DNA from 2 places in the Caproiciproducens sp. LBM24188 genome. Region 2 is predicted to be linked to the other one. Evidence: riboswitches for the same ligand, from Rfam matches in the RefSeq annotation. Region 2 holds a riboswitch; the other holds the start of a gene.

Region 1 (7,791 bases), 590 kb from region 2:
GCCAGCGCAGCGATGAGCAGCAATCTTGGCATCATCACGGAGACTTATTCTGCTGAGAATCGGGCAAAAGCGCTCAGCGGCGTTTCTTCGGCGGTTGCACTGGGAACGTTGGTCGGGCCTATTGCAGGCGGTGTTATTTTAAATTATTTCAGCTGGCCAGTCATCTTCCTGATTAACCTGCCGGTTGGTGTGGCTGCTTTTATTCTTGGTTTTGTTTTCCTTCCCAAAAACAAAGGCAGAAAAGCAGTGAATCATTTTGATATTGGCGGCAGTATTTTTATTGTATTGGCGATTACCACGGTGATTTCGTCTTTGACTATGCTGCAGACCTACAATAATATTTATCTATATCTGCTTTTGCTCTTAGGATTTGTATTTCTTTTTTTCTTTGTTTGTTTTGAAAACAAATCAGATGTTCCGCTGATTAAGATTTCTCTGTTTACCAATAAGGCATTTGTTATTAATCTTTTGGCGATTACAATGACTTTTATCAGTATTGGAACCTACGGTATCATGATGCCGTTTTACCTGCAGGATGCACTTGGGTATACACCGGCAAAAGCAAGTCTTATTATGATTACGCAGCCGATTATTATTGCACTTGTCGCACCAATCGCCGGGACTCTTGCGGATAAATATGGATACCGTCCGGTTTCTGCTTTCGGTATGTTTCTCTTTGGTGCAGGTGCTTTGTTTCAAGGCCTGCTGTATCATCTGGATACCGGTCTTTTCTTTATTTTATTAGGTATTGTAATTTTTGCAGCAGGCAATGCTCTTTCTCAAGCACCCAATAATGCGCTGCTCATGTCCAGTGTGTCTCCTGAAGATTATGGGTTTGCAGGAAGTCTGGGGTCGCTGGTGCGTTATCTGGGCGTATCGATTGGGCTGACGCTTTCTACTTGTATTCTTTATGCCATGATGTCCTATAAAGCAAGCTTCCCAGTGAAAAGTTTTCCGAATGACCAGCCGGCTTTCTTTATTTACGGACTACGCTATGTATTTATTGGTTCGTGTATGATTTTGTGGGTGGCTGCTTTCCTCATGTTCAGGGAACATATAAAATCAAAAAAGTGTCAGAGTACAATTACAAATAACAACTAAGCCAAAATGGACTGCACTTTCAGTTCGAGGCAGTTTAGCCGATTCGGATACAAATGTCGATTGTGCGGTACATAAACCGTATGAATAAATTATTTATTAGGAGGAAGTTATCATGGATAAGACTTTTGAATTCTTAAAGAAATGCGGTACTTACTATCTTGCAACCATGGATGGGGATCAGCCAAGAGTACGTCCTTTCGGCACGATACATCTTTTTGATGGAAAACTCTATATTCAAACTGGCAAATTAAAAGACGTATCAAAGCAAATGCACAGAAATCCAAAAGTTGAAATCTGTGCATTTATGGACGGAAAATGGATTCGAGTTTCCGCCACTGTGGTAGAAGACCCTCGAATTGAGGCTCAACAGAGTATGTTAGACGCGTATCCGTCACTTCAAGGAATGTACCAGGCGGGAGATGGCAATACGGAAGTCTGGTACTTAAAAGACGCTACATCAACGATTTCATCTTTCACAGAAAAACCAATCATTGAAACATTTTAATTAATAGTAAATGAATAACAAGCCATGATGTCCCCCGAACATCATGGCTTGTTATTTTATCTTTACGGCAGTTTGCAACTGCCATTTTCAACGTGTGCCAAAAACTCGTTTGCTGCAATACATTCATGGCGAAGAGTTGCTGAAGTTTCTCTGTTTGTGCTTTTTTACAGGGCTTAAATTTATTTTTATGACTCAATATTCATTGTTTTGGGTAACCTACCATGGAAGTGACGAATGGAGCCCGAGCACCTTTTGAGCATTTACGGACAACTTAACCCGAAGCCCGTTGATGGTTTGACACCTTGTCCCTGATCTGTTATAATAAACAAAATTCAGCATATTTTTCGGTTGGACGGCTTATGCCGTTTTCAAGAATGAGCTTCTTGGGTGGGAAGTCCTTATTAGGGCTTCTCATTTTTATTTTGCAAGCGGATGATTGGAGTGGTACACGTGGATAAAACGCTGCTTGACATTGCATTGATCTTAGCCTCTACAAAAATTGGCGGCCTTGTCAGCCGCAAACTTAAAATGCCGGAAGTGCTGGGAGCACTATTTGCCGGAATTATCCTTGGGCCGATTATACTCAATGTTGTGCATTATGATAGCAACATAAAACTGCTTTCCAACCTGGGCGTAATTTTGCTCATGTTTTTGGCGGGATTGGAAACCGATTTGGAGCAGCTGAAACAGGCGGGGAAATCATCCCTTGTCATTGGGTCACTTGGCATTGTGCTGCCGCTTGTTTTCGGTTCGCTGTGTGCTTTCCTTTTCTATCAGAATACAATCGAAAACATTTTTATCGGCGTAATTTTAACCGCAACCAGTGTCAGTATTACCGTTGAAACGCTGATTGAACTTGGAAAGCTCCGCACAAAGGCAGGAATTAACATCCTTGGGGCTGCTGTGGTGGACGACATATTAGGACTCATCTTGATTTCGGTGCTTCTTACAGTGAACAGCGATACCGGAAACGCCTCTCTGGTTTGGGTAATGCTCAAAATTGTGCTCTTCTGCCTGTTGGGGGTGCTGGCGATTTTGTTTTTGCCTAAGCCTATCAACCGAATGACACAAAAACTGGAACCGAGCCGGACAATGCTTACCTTTTCGCTGGCTGCTGCTTTGTTGGTTGCATTTGCTGCAGAAAACCTGGGTATTGCGGCAATTACCGGTGCCTATCTTTGCGGCCTGCTGTTTTCACAGTTCCAGCACAAGGAATACATTGAAAAAAATGTGAAGGCAATTTCATCCGGATTTCTTTCTCCCATTTTTTTTGCAAGCGTTGGGTTGGAAGCAAAACTTGATGGCATTAGCATCAGGGTCATTGCAATCACAATGGTTATGTTTGTGGTTGCGGTCATCGGAAAGGTTGTTGGATGCGGGGTAGCCGCACGTCTGTTCAAAATGAGCCGGAGAGAGTCGCTGCAAATTGGCGTCGGAATGATTTCACGCGGCGAGGTGGCGATTATTACAGCCAATATCGGGCTACAGAACGGCATTATCACGCAGGAAGTTTTTATTCCGACCATACTGGTCGTTCTGCTTACCACCGTGGTAACGCCGCTGTTGTTGAAGCTGTCCTTCTCTCATAAAAAACTGCAAGTGGACTCTTAAAAAGAGCCGGATATAATTGTGCTCCCGGCTTTCAGCGATTCAGGTACGGCTGCCCTCTTTGCTGACCGTGGATTCCGCGGCTTTTTGCTGGATTAATTCCAAATTCCGCTTGAGCCGGGGGTCATTCGGCTGCATGGTGCAGGCCTTGCGGGCGTATTCCAGCGAGGTTTGGTAAAGCCCTAGATGGTAGCAGCTGATTGCTCCGTAATCGTACAAGGCGTATCCCCAGGCTTCCGGTTCCAGCAGGTAACTGCCGGATTTTTGTGTGATGTTCAGGCCCTTGGTGACCATGAAGTACACCAGCGGCCAGTCGTTTTCCAAATATCCGATGCGCGCAAACTGCAAATAGGGTTCCCGTATCGTGGGGCATTCCGCGATGGCCCGGAACAGCCAGCTTTTCGCGTTGGAATGGTCGCCTTTCTCAAAATAGCAATGCGAAATAAAACGCATGGCCGCGCATCGTTCTTCGTCCCAAAGGGCGGTCGGCATGTTAAGATAACGAGTGAGTGTATGAATACACTCATCAAACCGGGAGTAATACATATACTCCCGCCCAAGCCAGAAAATGACCCGGTTATCCGCCGGGTTTTCTTTTGCGGACAGTTCCAGCAGGGGAAGATACTGGCTTCGGGGTTTTGACGTATCCGGAAAATGGTTTAGCACAAGGCCCTCTACCCAAACAGTACGGTCGGGGTCTTCACCGTAATATTCCAATATTTCATGTACGGGATGCACCCAACGAAATCCATGACGACGATGTATCTTCTCCATGGGAAATTGTTTTTCGTATGTTCCGTCGCTGTTGCGGCTCCATGTGAAAAGATATCGGGCGCGGGTATAAAACGGCTGCCATGCGTTTTCCAGCTTCTGGCGCCATCCGGGTTCAAAGATTTCATCCAGGTCATTTGACACGCAAATGTCCACATCTTCGGGAATATGGTTCATTGCAATATTCCTTGCCGTGTCAAAGCGCCATGGATGAATTGTTTCCTCATATACCGTCGCGCCCCGTGCCCGCAGTTTTTCTACCGTTTTATCCGATGAGCCGGTGTCTGTTACCACAACCAGATCCGCTTCACTCACCGCATCCATCCATCGGTCCACAAAGGCTTCCTCGTTTTTACAAATGGCATAAACACATACTTTATATTTGTTCAAGCTAGCACCCGCTTATAAAAATAATTTTGAAAGGCGGGTGCTGTCTGTTGTATGACAACATCCGCCTGCAGAATTAAGACAATTATACGATGGTAATACCCGCGCTTGCATAGCCTGTGACGGTATTAATTAGGGATGAACCGGTAGCCGAGGCAGAGAAGACCATGAGCAGGCGGGTTTGCGCCGTAACCGGAATTGCCAGACCAGTCGTGATTCCATTGACAGAGGTTCCAACACTAACGTTCCCTGACAACGCGGGTAATGTGACCAGAACACCTGGAATGGGTACGAATACGTTGTCTGGAGTGGCCGAACCGTAAAGCTGAGCGGTCAGTGTAATGGAGGAGCCGGTTAAAGAGAGTGCTTCTGTCACACTGTAAAAAGCCGAGATGGATGTTATGATGCCATCACGTGGGACAGAGAATGCGAAATTCAGCAGCTGGCCGCTTGCACCGGTTAGGTCGATGGTTCCACTAAGGGCGGTAAGACCGGTTGCAGAATTGCCGAAGCCAATGAGTGCCGGCAGGCCAACCAGGCCAAGAGCCAGGGTTGTGGGTGCAACTGTACTGCCTGATGCAAAGGGGATGATGCTTCCGGAGCCGGTTGGTCCGGTGGGACCGGTGGCGCCTGTGGGTCCTGTTGGTCCGGTGGGACCGGTCGTGCCCGTAGGTCCTGTCGGCCCGGTGGGACCGGTGGCGCCTGTGGGTCCTGTCGGCCCGGTGGGACCGGTAGCGCCCGTGGGTCCTGTCGGCCCGGTGGGACCGGTGGCGCCTGTGGGTCCTGTCGGCCCGGTGGGACCGGTAGCGCCCGTGGGTCCTGTCGGCCCAGTGGGACCGGTGGCGCCTGTGGGTCCTGTCGGCCCGGTGGGACCGGTAGCACCCGTGGGTCCCGTAGGCCCGGTAGGTCCGGTGGCGCCTTTTATAATAGGAAACTGCATAGTAGGCCGATAAAAGGTCTGCAGGTAAGGGATGAGCTTTCCATTACACGTTTGGCCCTTTTATGTCTTTCGGGCCAGCATGGTTCTATTTTACCGGATGAACCGGTCCAGGACATATGGTATTGTTCAAAAAAACGGTTTTCGATATTGACAGAATGTTAATTAAATGATACGGTATTTCTAATGAAATAATTTGCGGGGGAACTCTTGTGAGTTGAGAAGGTAAAACCTGACCCTTAGAACCTGTCAGTTAACACTGGCGTAGGGAAGCAATCCATTATCACAAATCGTGAGGAAGTGCTTTCTTTATCCGAAGAAAGCACTTTTTTGTTATGAAACTGAATATGTTGCGGGGGAACTCTTGTGAGTTGAGAAGGTAAAACCTGACCCTTAGAACCTGTCAGTTAATACTGGCGTAGGGAAGCAATCCATTATCACAAATCGTGAGGAAGTGCTTTCTTTATCCAAAGAAAGCACTTTTTTGTTATGAAACTGAATATGTTGCGGGGGGACTCATATGAGTTGAGAAGGTAAAACCTGACCCTTAGAACCTGTCAGCTAACACTGGTGTAGGGAAGCAAAACTAGAGGAAAAAGATGCTTGCCGGGTTCAGCGAGCGTCTTTTTTGTTATTTGGAAGAAAGGTGAGAAACATGAAAAAAGTGTTATCCATTGCCGGGTCCGATTGCAGCGGCGGGGCGGGCATTCAGGCCGACCTAAAAGCCTTTGCCGCACACGGAGTCTACGGTATGAGCGTGATTGTTTCTGTGGTCGCGGAAAATACATTCCGTGTGATTGACGTGCAGGACATTGCGCCTGAATTAATTGAAAAACAAATTGATGCCGTTTTTGAGGACATTGGAACAGATGCCGTTAAAATCGGTATGTTGTCGCAATCCACCTGCATGCTGGCAGTTGCGCGTAAGCTCAAGGAATACAAACCCAAAAATGTTGTAATCGACCCGGTTATGGTGGCAAAAAACGGCTGCCCCCTGATGCAGCCTGATGCCATGGATACTTTAATCCGGGAGATTCTTCCGCTTGCCGACCTGCTTACTCCGAACATACCGGAAGCGGAAAAGATAGCTGGAATATCCATCCACTCAACTGCCGATATGGAACACGCTGCAAGGAAGATTACCGAGCTGGGAGCCAAAAATGTGCTGGTGAAGGGCGGCCATGCGGTAGGAGATGCTGTGGATATTCTCTTTGACGGAGCAAAGTTTTACCGTTTCAGCGCGGAGCGAATTGATACCAAAAACACGCATGGTACAGGATGTACCTATTCCTCTGCAATCGCTTCCAACCTTGCTTTGGGCTTTGATTTGGAGGAAGCGGTCCGAAGAGCGAAGAACTATGTTACCACGGCAATTCGGCATTCACTGCCCCTAGGGAAAGGCTGCGGCCCAACCAACCATTTTTATGACCTTTATCGAAATGGATTACCAAAGGAGGTTCTGCAAAATGAATGATATGACACAGATGGAGGCTGCCCGGAGCGGCATCGTAACCAAAGAATTGGCCCAGGTTGCCAAGGAGGAAGAACTGGCAGAGCCTGAACTGATGGCGCTTGTGGCGTCAGGCCAGGTTGCCATCCCGGCAAATACCCGCCACAAATCGCTGCATCCTTATGGAATCGGCGGCGGACTGCGGACAAAAATCAATGTTAACCTGGGTGTTTCCGGCGATTGTATCGACTACCATTCCGAGATGGAAAAGGTCCGGTTGGCGGAAAAGTTCGGCGCAGAAGCAATTATGGATTTGAGTAACTACGGGAAGACACGGGAGTTCCGCCAGAAGCTCATTGAAACCTCCCCGGCCATGATTGGCACCGTTCCGGTATATGACGCGATCGGATATCTGGAAAAAGATTTAAAAGAGATTACCGCACAGGATTTTTTGCAGGTGGTGCGTTCCCACGCCGAAGAAGGCGTAGATTTTATGACGATTCATGCCGGCCTTAACCGCAGAGCGGTGGAGGTTTTCCTGCGGGAAAAGCGGCAGATGAATATTGTGTCGCGCGGTGGTTCCCTGTTATTTGCGTGGATGAAAATGACGGGCAACGAAAATCCCTTTTATGAACATTATGACGAGTTGCTTGATATTCTGCGGGAATACGATGTGACCATCAGCCTGGGGGATGCGCTTCGCCCGGGCAGCATTGCGGATTCCACGGATGCTTCGCAGATCGCCGAGCTTATGGAAATCGGGAATTTGACAAAACGGGCTTGGGAACGGGGCGTGCAGGTACTGGTGGAAGGTCCAGGCCACATGGCGATGGATGAAATTGCAGCGAACATGAAGCTGGAAAAAAAGCTGTGCCATAATGCGCCGTTTTATGTGCTGGGACCGCTTGTTACGGACATTGCGCCCGGTTACGACCATATTACGGCCGCCATTGGCGGGGCCATCGCGGCGGCCCACGGTGCGGACTTTCTCTGCTATGTAACACCGGCTGAACATTTACGGCTGCCGAATTT
Region 2 (7,791 bases):
TTTCATGCGGATGGTTCGTGATTCATTCATTGGTTCCATGGTTCACCGCGTAAACAGTTTTACCACCGCGGAGCCCGCCCAGCACAGGCCGTAAATCACCGGCTGATGTACAATATAAATCAGCAGAGCGTGGCGGCCGAGCCAAGAAAAGAACGGCACGCGCGAGGGATACAGAAACGCGGGGAATTTGCCCTGCACGGCCAGCTTTCCTAAAATGGTGCCCGCGGCGAACACAAACATCCATGGGAAAAGCGGAAAATAGTCCGAACTGTGGAATTCCAGATTAAAAATTCCCAGCGGCGCAAGCCAGTTTGTCCGGTACAGGGAATCCGGCAGAAAAACACCCATCTGTGGGGAAATGCCAAGATACCCGAAGGAAATGTGCATGGTGCACGCATACAGCAGCGCACAAACGGCAACAGCCGCCCACGAAAACTGGAGTCGGTCGGCGAACGGTTTCAGCAGGCCGTAGCCAATCATGCAGACGGAAAGAAAATGTAGAATTCCAAACACAATCAGCTCCTCCGGCACCACCAACGCGGTGACTGCCGTCACGCCCAGGGCAACCGCCAGCAGCTTCAACCCGCGTTTCAGGTTGGAGCGCGACAGGTCGGACGAAATGCCGGAAATCAAAATGAAAAGCCCCGCAAACCACGGTTCCGCGGGCATAAAAAAGCGCAGCAGCACCATGCCGACCTGAAGATTGTACAGGTAGGCGAGCGTATAGAAGCCGTGGTAAAACACCATGCAGAACACCGCAAACCCACGGAGCTCGTCCATGGCATAAATCCGGCGGCGTGCCGGGGCTTCCCGTGAATCAGGCATAATCGCATCCTCCATACGTGATGTATATCGGCCGCCGATCGTTTGAATTCAGCCGACGGCACAAAACGCGCACGGCACGCCCAAATTCTTGGCTGCCTTGGCGTTTGGAACAAACTATTTTTAACCGGGTTGGTTTTATGGTATAATAGTCAAATCAACTGCGGTTGATTTGACTTTTGGAAATTGCTGGGCGGCGCGCAGCGCCTTCCCGCCTTCGGCGGCCGCAATTTCTTTGGATCACGTCAAGCTCGGTGTAATAGTCAAACCCGCTGTCGCTGGTTTGGCTTTCGGAATTTGCTGGGCGGCGCGCAGCGCCTTCCCGCCTTCGGCGGCCGCAATTTCTTTGGATCACGTCAAGCTCGGTGTAATAGTCAAACCCGCTGCCGCTGGTTTGACTTTCGGAAATTGCTGGGCGGCGCGCAGCGCCTTCCCGCCTTCGGCGGCCGCAATTTCTTTGGGCTTTCGTGGAGCACACCGCACCGTTTATTAATTTTAACCGCTTTTACCATTTCAACAGTTAGAACAGCAAGAATTATTATATCATGTGTAAGGAGGAAATGACAATGAAAGAAATAAAATCCGCAAAGCTGACCCGCGAATACACCGTTACAGAAGACATGTTAGCGGTAAACGTGGGCAGCGGCAGCCTGCGCGTGCTTGCCACCCCGACCGTCGCGGCCTTGTTTGAAGGAGCTGCCGCGGCGCTTGCGCAGGAAGGGTTAGAAGATATTTACACCACGGTTGGTTCCAAAATCACAGTGGAACATCTGAACCCCACGCCGCTCGGGGCAACGGTGACGGTGACCGCCGAACTGACGGAAAACGAGGGACGTTTTTTCCGCTTTGCACTGGAGGCATATGATGAAGCCGGGCTGATTGCAAAGGGCACGCACGAACGCGTCAGCGTGAAAAAGGAAAGCTTCCTGAACAAGGCCGAATCCAGAAAAGCAAACCAGGTGGAATCCAAATGAGCTATTCGCTGATTTTATTTGATTTGGACGGAACCTTAACAAATTCTGAGCCGGGCATTACCGGCTGCGCCGCGCTGGCACTGAAAAAAATGGGATTTCCCGTACCGCCGCAGGAAACCCTGCGTAAATTCATTGGCCCGCCGCTGTGGTCCAGTTTCGTCAATTACTGCGGCCTGACGGAAGAACAAGCCGAACAGGCGGTACTCCTTTACCGGGAAACGTACAATGTAACCGGGGCATTTCAGAACGCGCCCTACCCCGGGATTCCAGAGCTGCTGGAAGAACTGAAGCAAAAGAAAATCTCCCTGGCAGTCGCCACATCCAAGCCGGAAAACATTGCCCTTCCCGTGCTGGATTATTTTCATTTGACCCCTTACTTTGACTTTATTTCCGCCCCGGATGAAAACGAGCACAGCAGCAACAAAGATGAGCTGATCCGGTCTGCGCTGAATGCCCGCCACGTTCCCGCTGAACAGGCCGTAATGGTGGGCGACACTCGCTTTGACGCCGCCGGTGCGCGCGAAGCCGGCACCCAGTTCATCGGCGTTCTGTACGGTTTTGGCACGCAGGAAGAAATGGAGCACGAGGGTGCGTCCGTTTTTGCAAAGGATATTCCCACTTTGAAAGCACTTCTGCTTCAGTAGCAGCGGGGCAGCAGTACAAAGCAGCGAAACTCCCGGTTTGAACTGCTTTCCGCTTTCAAACAACCGAACCCGGCTGTTCCTCCCAGTAGGGAATTGACAAACCGAATTCCCTATTGTATGATAGGAACGAACTGAATAATACGAGTTCCGTAAGAGGCAGAACGAGAGGTATTGTTGAAAGACGGCATTGGTTCCGTTTGTTCTTAATTTCATTCGACGCTTCCCATCGGAACAAGTATAAAGGGGTGCTGAGTATACTCGGCTGAGATGAAGCGGATGGACGCTTCGAACCCTCGACCTGATCTGGATAATGCCAGCGTAGGAAAGAAACGGTATTTTTGACGCTCTGTGCATTCACAGAGCGTTTTTTGCATTTATGCAGCAATGCTTTTACACTCCATCCAAACGCTTCCATTCCTTCGGTTTGACCGTCGGAACCAATCGCCGGCGGGGAAACCGAACGAAGGGCTGGATTCTTGAATAGGTTTCAGGGATTATTCGGTTCAAATCATGTTTTGGAGGAACACACATGAAAAAGAACACGACTTTGACCCTTGTGGAATGCGCGCTGATGATCGCCATGTCCACCGTATTAAGCATGATTAAGCTCTTCGAACTGCCGCAGGGCGGCTCCATTACCTGTGCCAGCATGGTGCCGTTGGTGCTGGTTTCGTACCGGCACGGCCTGAAATGGGGCATTGCCACTGCGTTCACGCACAGTCTGCTGCAAATGGTGCTTCGGTTCGACGCACCCCCGGCCAACACCATCGCGGCGTTTATCGCCGTCGTTCTTCTGGACTACGTGCTGGCGTTTACGGTCCTCGGCACGGCGTCGTTCTTCGGCAAACCGTTCAAAGCCCGCACCGTCAGTGTGGCGGTGGGCTCTGTGGTCGTCTGCGCGCTGCGCTTTGTGTGCAGCTTCCTTTCCGGTATTCTCATTTGGGCCAGCTACGCGCCGGAAGGAACGCCGGTTTGGCTCTACTCCCTTACTTACAACGGCAGCTATATGCTGGTAGAAACCATCATTACCGCTGTGGTGTCCGTCATCCTGGTTCAGGTGCTGGACCGCATGGAACACAGAAGCCCCAAAAAAGCATAAACAGAGAACCCTTCCCGGCGCCGGCTGCCCTTGAGCAGCCGGCGCTGTTTCTTTTTTCGCGGAAAAACCGGCGGCGAAAACCGAGTGACAAAGGCATTCTTTTCTCATAATCCGGCAAGGATGCAGAATACAATGCAGAAGAACCCGCTTTTCCATTCCATCCGGGATGCATTCTGATGCACACCCGGGAATCAAGGTGATGACCCTGAATAAAGGATTTCAGAGATTGATCCGAAAACACACCTTCCCCGTACGGGCAACCTTTCCGCGTGCAAAGAACCAGCCGCCTCCCCTGCGCGACCGTATTTTGGGCACGGCTATTCTGGCGGCGGGCCTGGCTTTGTTCCTGTGGCTGACCGTTCTGCTCTGCCGACCGATTTTAATGCTGATTACAAATTCTGAAGAACTGGCCCGGTTTATCCGCAGCCAGGGCGCTTTGGGAAAAATTTCGTTTCTGGGCATGGAAATTCTGCAGGGGTTTCTCCCCATCCCGCTGGAACTGACCGCCGCGGCGGGCGGCTACGCGTTCGGGCGGGCACAGGGCTTTTTTCTGACGATCTGCTCCGTCCTGATATCAACCACGGTGATTTTTTATTTTACCAAAATCTGCGGCAGAAAGCTTTTAAATCTGTTCTTTTCCTCCGCCCAACAGGAAAAGGTGCTGTTTTTTCTCGGCGAAAAGAAACGCGATGCGCTGTTGTGGCTGCTGTTCCTGATTCCTGGCACACCGAAACGCCTGTTTTTATTTTCTGCTGGCCTGCTGCCCCAAAACTTCAGCCGTTTTCTGCTGATTACTACACTGGCCCGCGTTCCCTCCCTCTGGGCATCCTCGGTCGGGGGCCATGCGCTGGAAAGCGGCAATTACGGTCAGGCCGCCGCACTCTTTCTGCTTTTGGGCGGAGCCAGCGCGGGCGGTCTGCTGCTCTATAAGGCGCTCACAAAGTAACTGTGGCGCACCGTACTTCGGCCCAGAATTGCAGCCAAATGGCTTTCTCTCCGGCCATTTCCAAAACAATTTCCTGCGCTTCTTAATTTTATCACTTTAAAGGTGAAAAATCGTTGACGGGCAATGTGAAAAATCTTATAATAAATAATAATTAGTAATATTAAGCAATTCTGGATTTCGTCGTTCAGACGGTAATACATCGCCATAACACCGAACACAGCGGCGTATTCTTTAAAAAAGAAGTCCGAAATCAACGGCGATTTCGGATTGGATCGTGTCATGTTGGAACGGAGGTGCCGAATTGATCAGCGGTGCGGAAATCATGGTAAAATGTTTGGAAAACGAGGGCGTGGATCTCGTTTTCGGCTATCCGGGCGCGGCAATTTGCCCATTTTATGATTATCTAAGCCGCTCGTCCATTCGGCATATTCTGGTGCGCGAGGAACAAAATGCGGCGCACGCCGCCAGCGGATACGCCCGCGCCAGCGGAAAACCCGGCGTCTGCATTGCCACCAGCGGCCCCGGTGCCACCAACCTGATTACCGGCATCGCCACGGCGTACATGGACTCCATCCCCCTGATTGCCATTACCGGGCAGGTCAGCTCCGAATTGCTGGGCCGCGACGTGTTCCAGGAGGCGGACATTACCGGCGCCTGTGAACCGTTCACCAAGCATTCGTATTTGGTGAAAAACACTGCCGACCTTCCACGCATTTTCAAGGAAGCATTCCATATTGCCTCTACCGGTCGCCCTGGCCCGGTCTTGATTGACGTTCCGGTGGACATGCAGACCGCCGAGATTCAAGAATTTGTCTATCCGCAGAAAGCAAATATCATCGGATACAAGCCCCGCACACAAGGGCATGCCATGCAAATCAAAAAGGCGCTTATCGCCATCACCGAGGCGCAGCGCCCCATCATCTGCTGCGGTGGCGGTGTGGTGCTGGCCGGCGCGCGTAATGAACTGATTGCGTTTGCACAGAACAGCGGCATTCCCGTGGTTTCCACCATGATGGGCATCGGCGTGATTCCAATGGACAGCCGCCTTTACCTGGGCATGATCGGCATGCACGGGCATGCCAACGCAAACCGCGCCATGAAAGAGGCGGACCTTGTCATCCTCTGCGGCGCGCGCGTGGGCGACCGCGCAGTCAGCGCACCGCAGCAAATGGCCAAAAAGGCGACCATCATCCACATCGACATTGACCCCGCCGAAATCGGCAAGAACATGACTGCACACATCCCGATTGTTGGCGACATCCGGCTGGTACTCCGCGAACTCGCAGAAAAGGTTACCAACATTGTGCCGGAGGAGTGGATTACCAGCGTGCTCCGTTATAAAGAGGAGTACACTCCTGCCGGAATACCGGAAAACGGAACCGGTTTCGTGGAGCCGCGCTCGTTTATCCGGGCGCTCTCCCAAAAAATGGAGGACAATGCCATTCTGGTTTCCGATGTGGGACAAAACCAGATTTGGGCGGCGCGCAACTTTAACGTAAAGGAAGGGCGCTTCCTCACTTCCGGCGGGCTGGGTACCATGGGGTACGCGCTCCCCGCTGCGCTGGGCGCAAAGCTGGCAAAACCGAAGCGCCAGGTACTGTGTATCTGCGGCGATGGTTCGTTCCAAATGGCCATGTGCGAACTGGGCACCCTGTGCCAGAACCGGATTCCCGTTAAAATCATCGTAATGCAGAACGACCGCTTGGGTATGGTGTGGGAAATCCAGACCAAAAAGTACAAAGGCCATCATATTGCCACCCAGCTTTCGGGCAGCCCCGACTTCGTCCGTCTTGCACAGGCTTACGGCATTGAGGCGGCCTATGCGGATTGTAACGACGAAGCGGAGCGGCTGGCGGCAAAAATGCTTGCTTCAGAGCATGCCTTTATTCTGGTTTGCCGCGTCAATCCCGATGCGCCGACCATATAATCGACAGATTTATAAATCCCATTTCCCGCATGTTTTATCCTGATCCGTCCCGCAGAGAAAGGAGGGGCCTTCCCCATGAAACACACGCTTTCCGTACTGGTGGAAAACCAGCCCGGCGTTCTTTCCAAAGTATCCGGCCTGTTCGCCCGCAGGGGCTTTAACATCGACAGTCTGGCCGTCGGCATTGCCGAAGACCCCACCATTTCGCGCATTACCATTGTGGTGGACGGTGACGATTATATTGTGGAACAGGTGGAAAAACAGCTGAACAAGCTGATTCCCGTCATTAAGGTAAAAGTGTTGGAGCCCAACCGGTTCATCAGCTGCGAGCTGTCGCTCATTAAGGTGGGCTGCAACACCAAGCAGCGTGCAGAGCTGATGAAAATTGCCGAGCTGATGCACGCGCATATTGTGGACGTTTCCACAACATCCCTGACCTTCCAGTTTACCGACAACGACGAGCGCACGCAAACGCTCATCAGCCTTCTGAAACCGTACGGCATTAAGGAAATTGTCCGCGCGGGCACCCTTGCCATTGAAAAGGGTCCCTCTACCGCGCGCAAGCAGACAAGCGAATCCATGTAACCAACCCCTTGAACCGATTTTCGGCTCAAGCGTTAGTTTATATTATTTGCCATCAGGCAAGGAGGAAAAGAAAATGCCAAAAATCTATTATCAGGCGGATTGCGATATCAATCTGCTCAAAGGTAAAACCGTTGCCATTATCGGTTACGGCAGTCAGGGACACGCGCATGCATTGAATCTGCATGACAGCGGTGTCAACGTTGTAGTCGGCCTGTATGAAGGCAGCCCGAGCAAGGCGAAAGCAGAAGCAGCCGGTCTGAAAGTTATGACCGTCCCGGAAGCAACGAAAGCAGCCGACATTATTATGATTCTGATTCCCGACGAGCGCCAGGCGGATATGTACAAGACCGACATTGCCCCTTACCTGACGGAAGGCAAAGCGCTCGCCTTCGCGCACGGCTTCAACATTCACTACGGCCAAATTAAACCGCCGAAGAACATCGACGTGTTCATGATTGCTCCGAAGGGCCCGGGCCATACCGTGCGCAGCGAATACACCGCCGGCAAGGGTGTTCCCTGCCTGGTTGCTGTGGAGCAGGACTACACCGGCCACGCGCTTGACCTCGCCCTCGCCTATGGCGCAGGACTTGGTGCAGCCAGAGCCGCTATTATGGAAACCACCTTTAAGATTGAAACCGAAACCGACTTGTTCGGTGAACAGGCTGTTCTTTGCGGCGGTGTAACCGCCCTGATGCAGGCCGGCTTTGAAACTCTGGTGGAAGCGGGCTACGCACCGGAAAATGCTTATTTTGAATGCATCCATGAAATGAAGCTGATTGTCGACCTGATTTACC

Evidence for each region. Region 2 has a riboswitch for thiamine pyrophosphate ahead of thiT (energy-coupled thiamine transporter ThiT). Riboswitches for the same ligand answer to the same signal wherever they lie in the genome.
Region 1: linked by a shared signal. The riboswitch ahead of thiD (bifunctional hydroxymethylpyrimidine kinase/phosphomethylpyrimidine kinase) and the one ahead of thiT (energy-coupled thiamine transporter ThiT) in region 2 are both predicted to bind thiamine pyrophosphate.

What each region holds. Positions count from the first base shown of each region.
Region 1 covers NZ_CP196862.1:2,785,980-2,793,770, reverse strand. The annotation lists gene ACSVDI_RS13115 (MFS transporter) at 1-1,101, shown strand, start outside; gene ACSVDI_RS13110 (pyridoxamine 5'-phosphate oxidase family protein) at 1,214-1,606, shown strand; sodium ion sensor (DUF1646 type) at 1,953-2,003, shown strand; gene ACSVDI_RS13105 (cation:proton antiporter) at 2,057-3,217, shown strand; gene ACSVDI_RS13100 (tetratricopeptide repeat-containing glycosyltransferase) at 3,257-4,375, opposite strand; gene ACSVDI_RS13095 (exosporium glycoprotein BclB-related protein) at 4,458-5,312, opposite strand; TPP riboswitch at 5,500-5,598, shown strand; TPP riboswitch at 5,654-5,752, shown strand; TPP riboswitch at 5,808-5,906, shown strand; gene thiD (bifunctional hydroxymethylpyrimidine kinase/phosphomethylpyrimidine kinase) at 5,965-6,783, shown strand; gene thiC (phosphomethylpyrimidine synthase ThiC) at 6,776-7,791, shown strand, end outside.
Region 2 covers NZ_CP196862.1:386,598-394,388, reverse strand. The annotation lists gene ACSVDI_RS01805 (heparan-alpha-glucosaminide N-acetyltransferase) at 43-825, opposite strand; gene ACSVDI_RS01800 (hypothetical protein) at 1,058-1,315, shown strand; gene ACSVDI_RS01795 (thioesterase family protein) at 1,389-1,796, shown strand; gene ACSVDI_RS01790 (HAD hydrolase-like protein) at 1,793-2,440, shown strand; TPP riboswitch at 2,672-2,782, shown strand; gene thiT (energy-coupled thiamine transporter ThiT) at 2,970-3,539, shown strand; gene ACSVDI_RS01780 (TVP38/TMEM64 family protein) at 3,766-4,485, shown strand; gene ilvB (biosynthetic-type acetolactate synthase large subunit) at 4,787-6,412, shown strand; gene ilvN (acetolactate synthase small subunit) at 6,488-6,997, shown strand; gene ilvC (ketol-acid reductoisomerase) at 7,071-7,791, shown strand, end outside.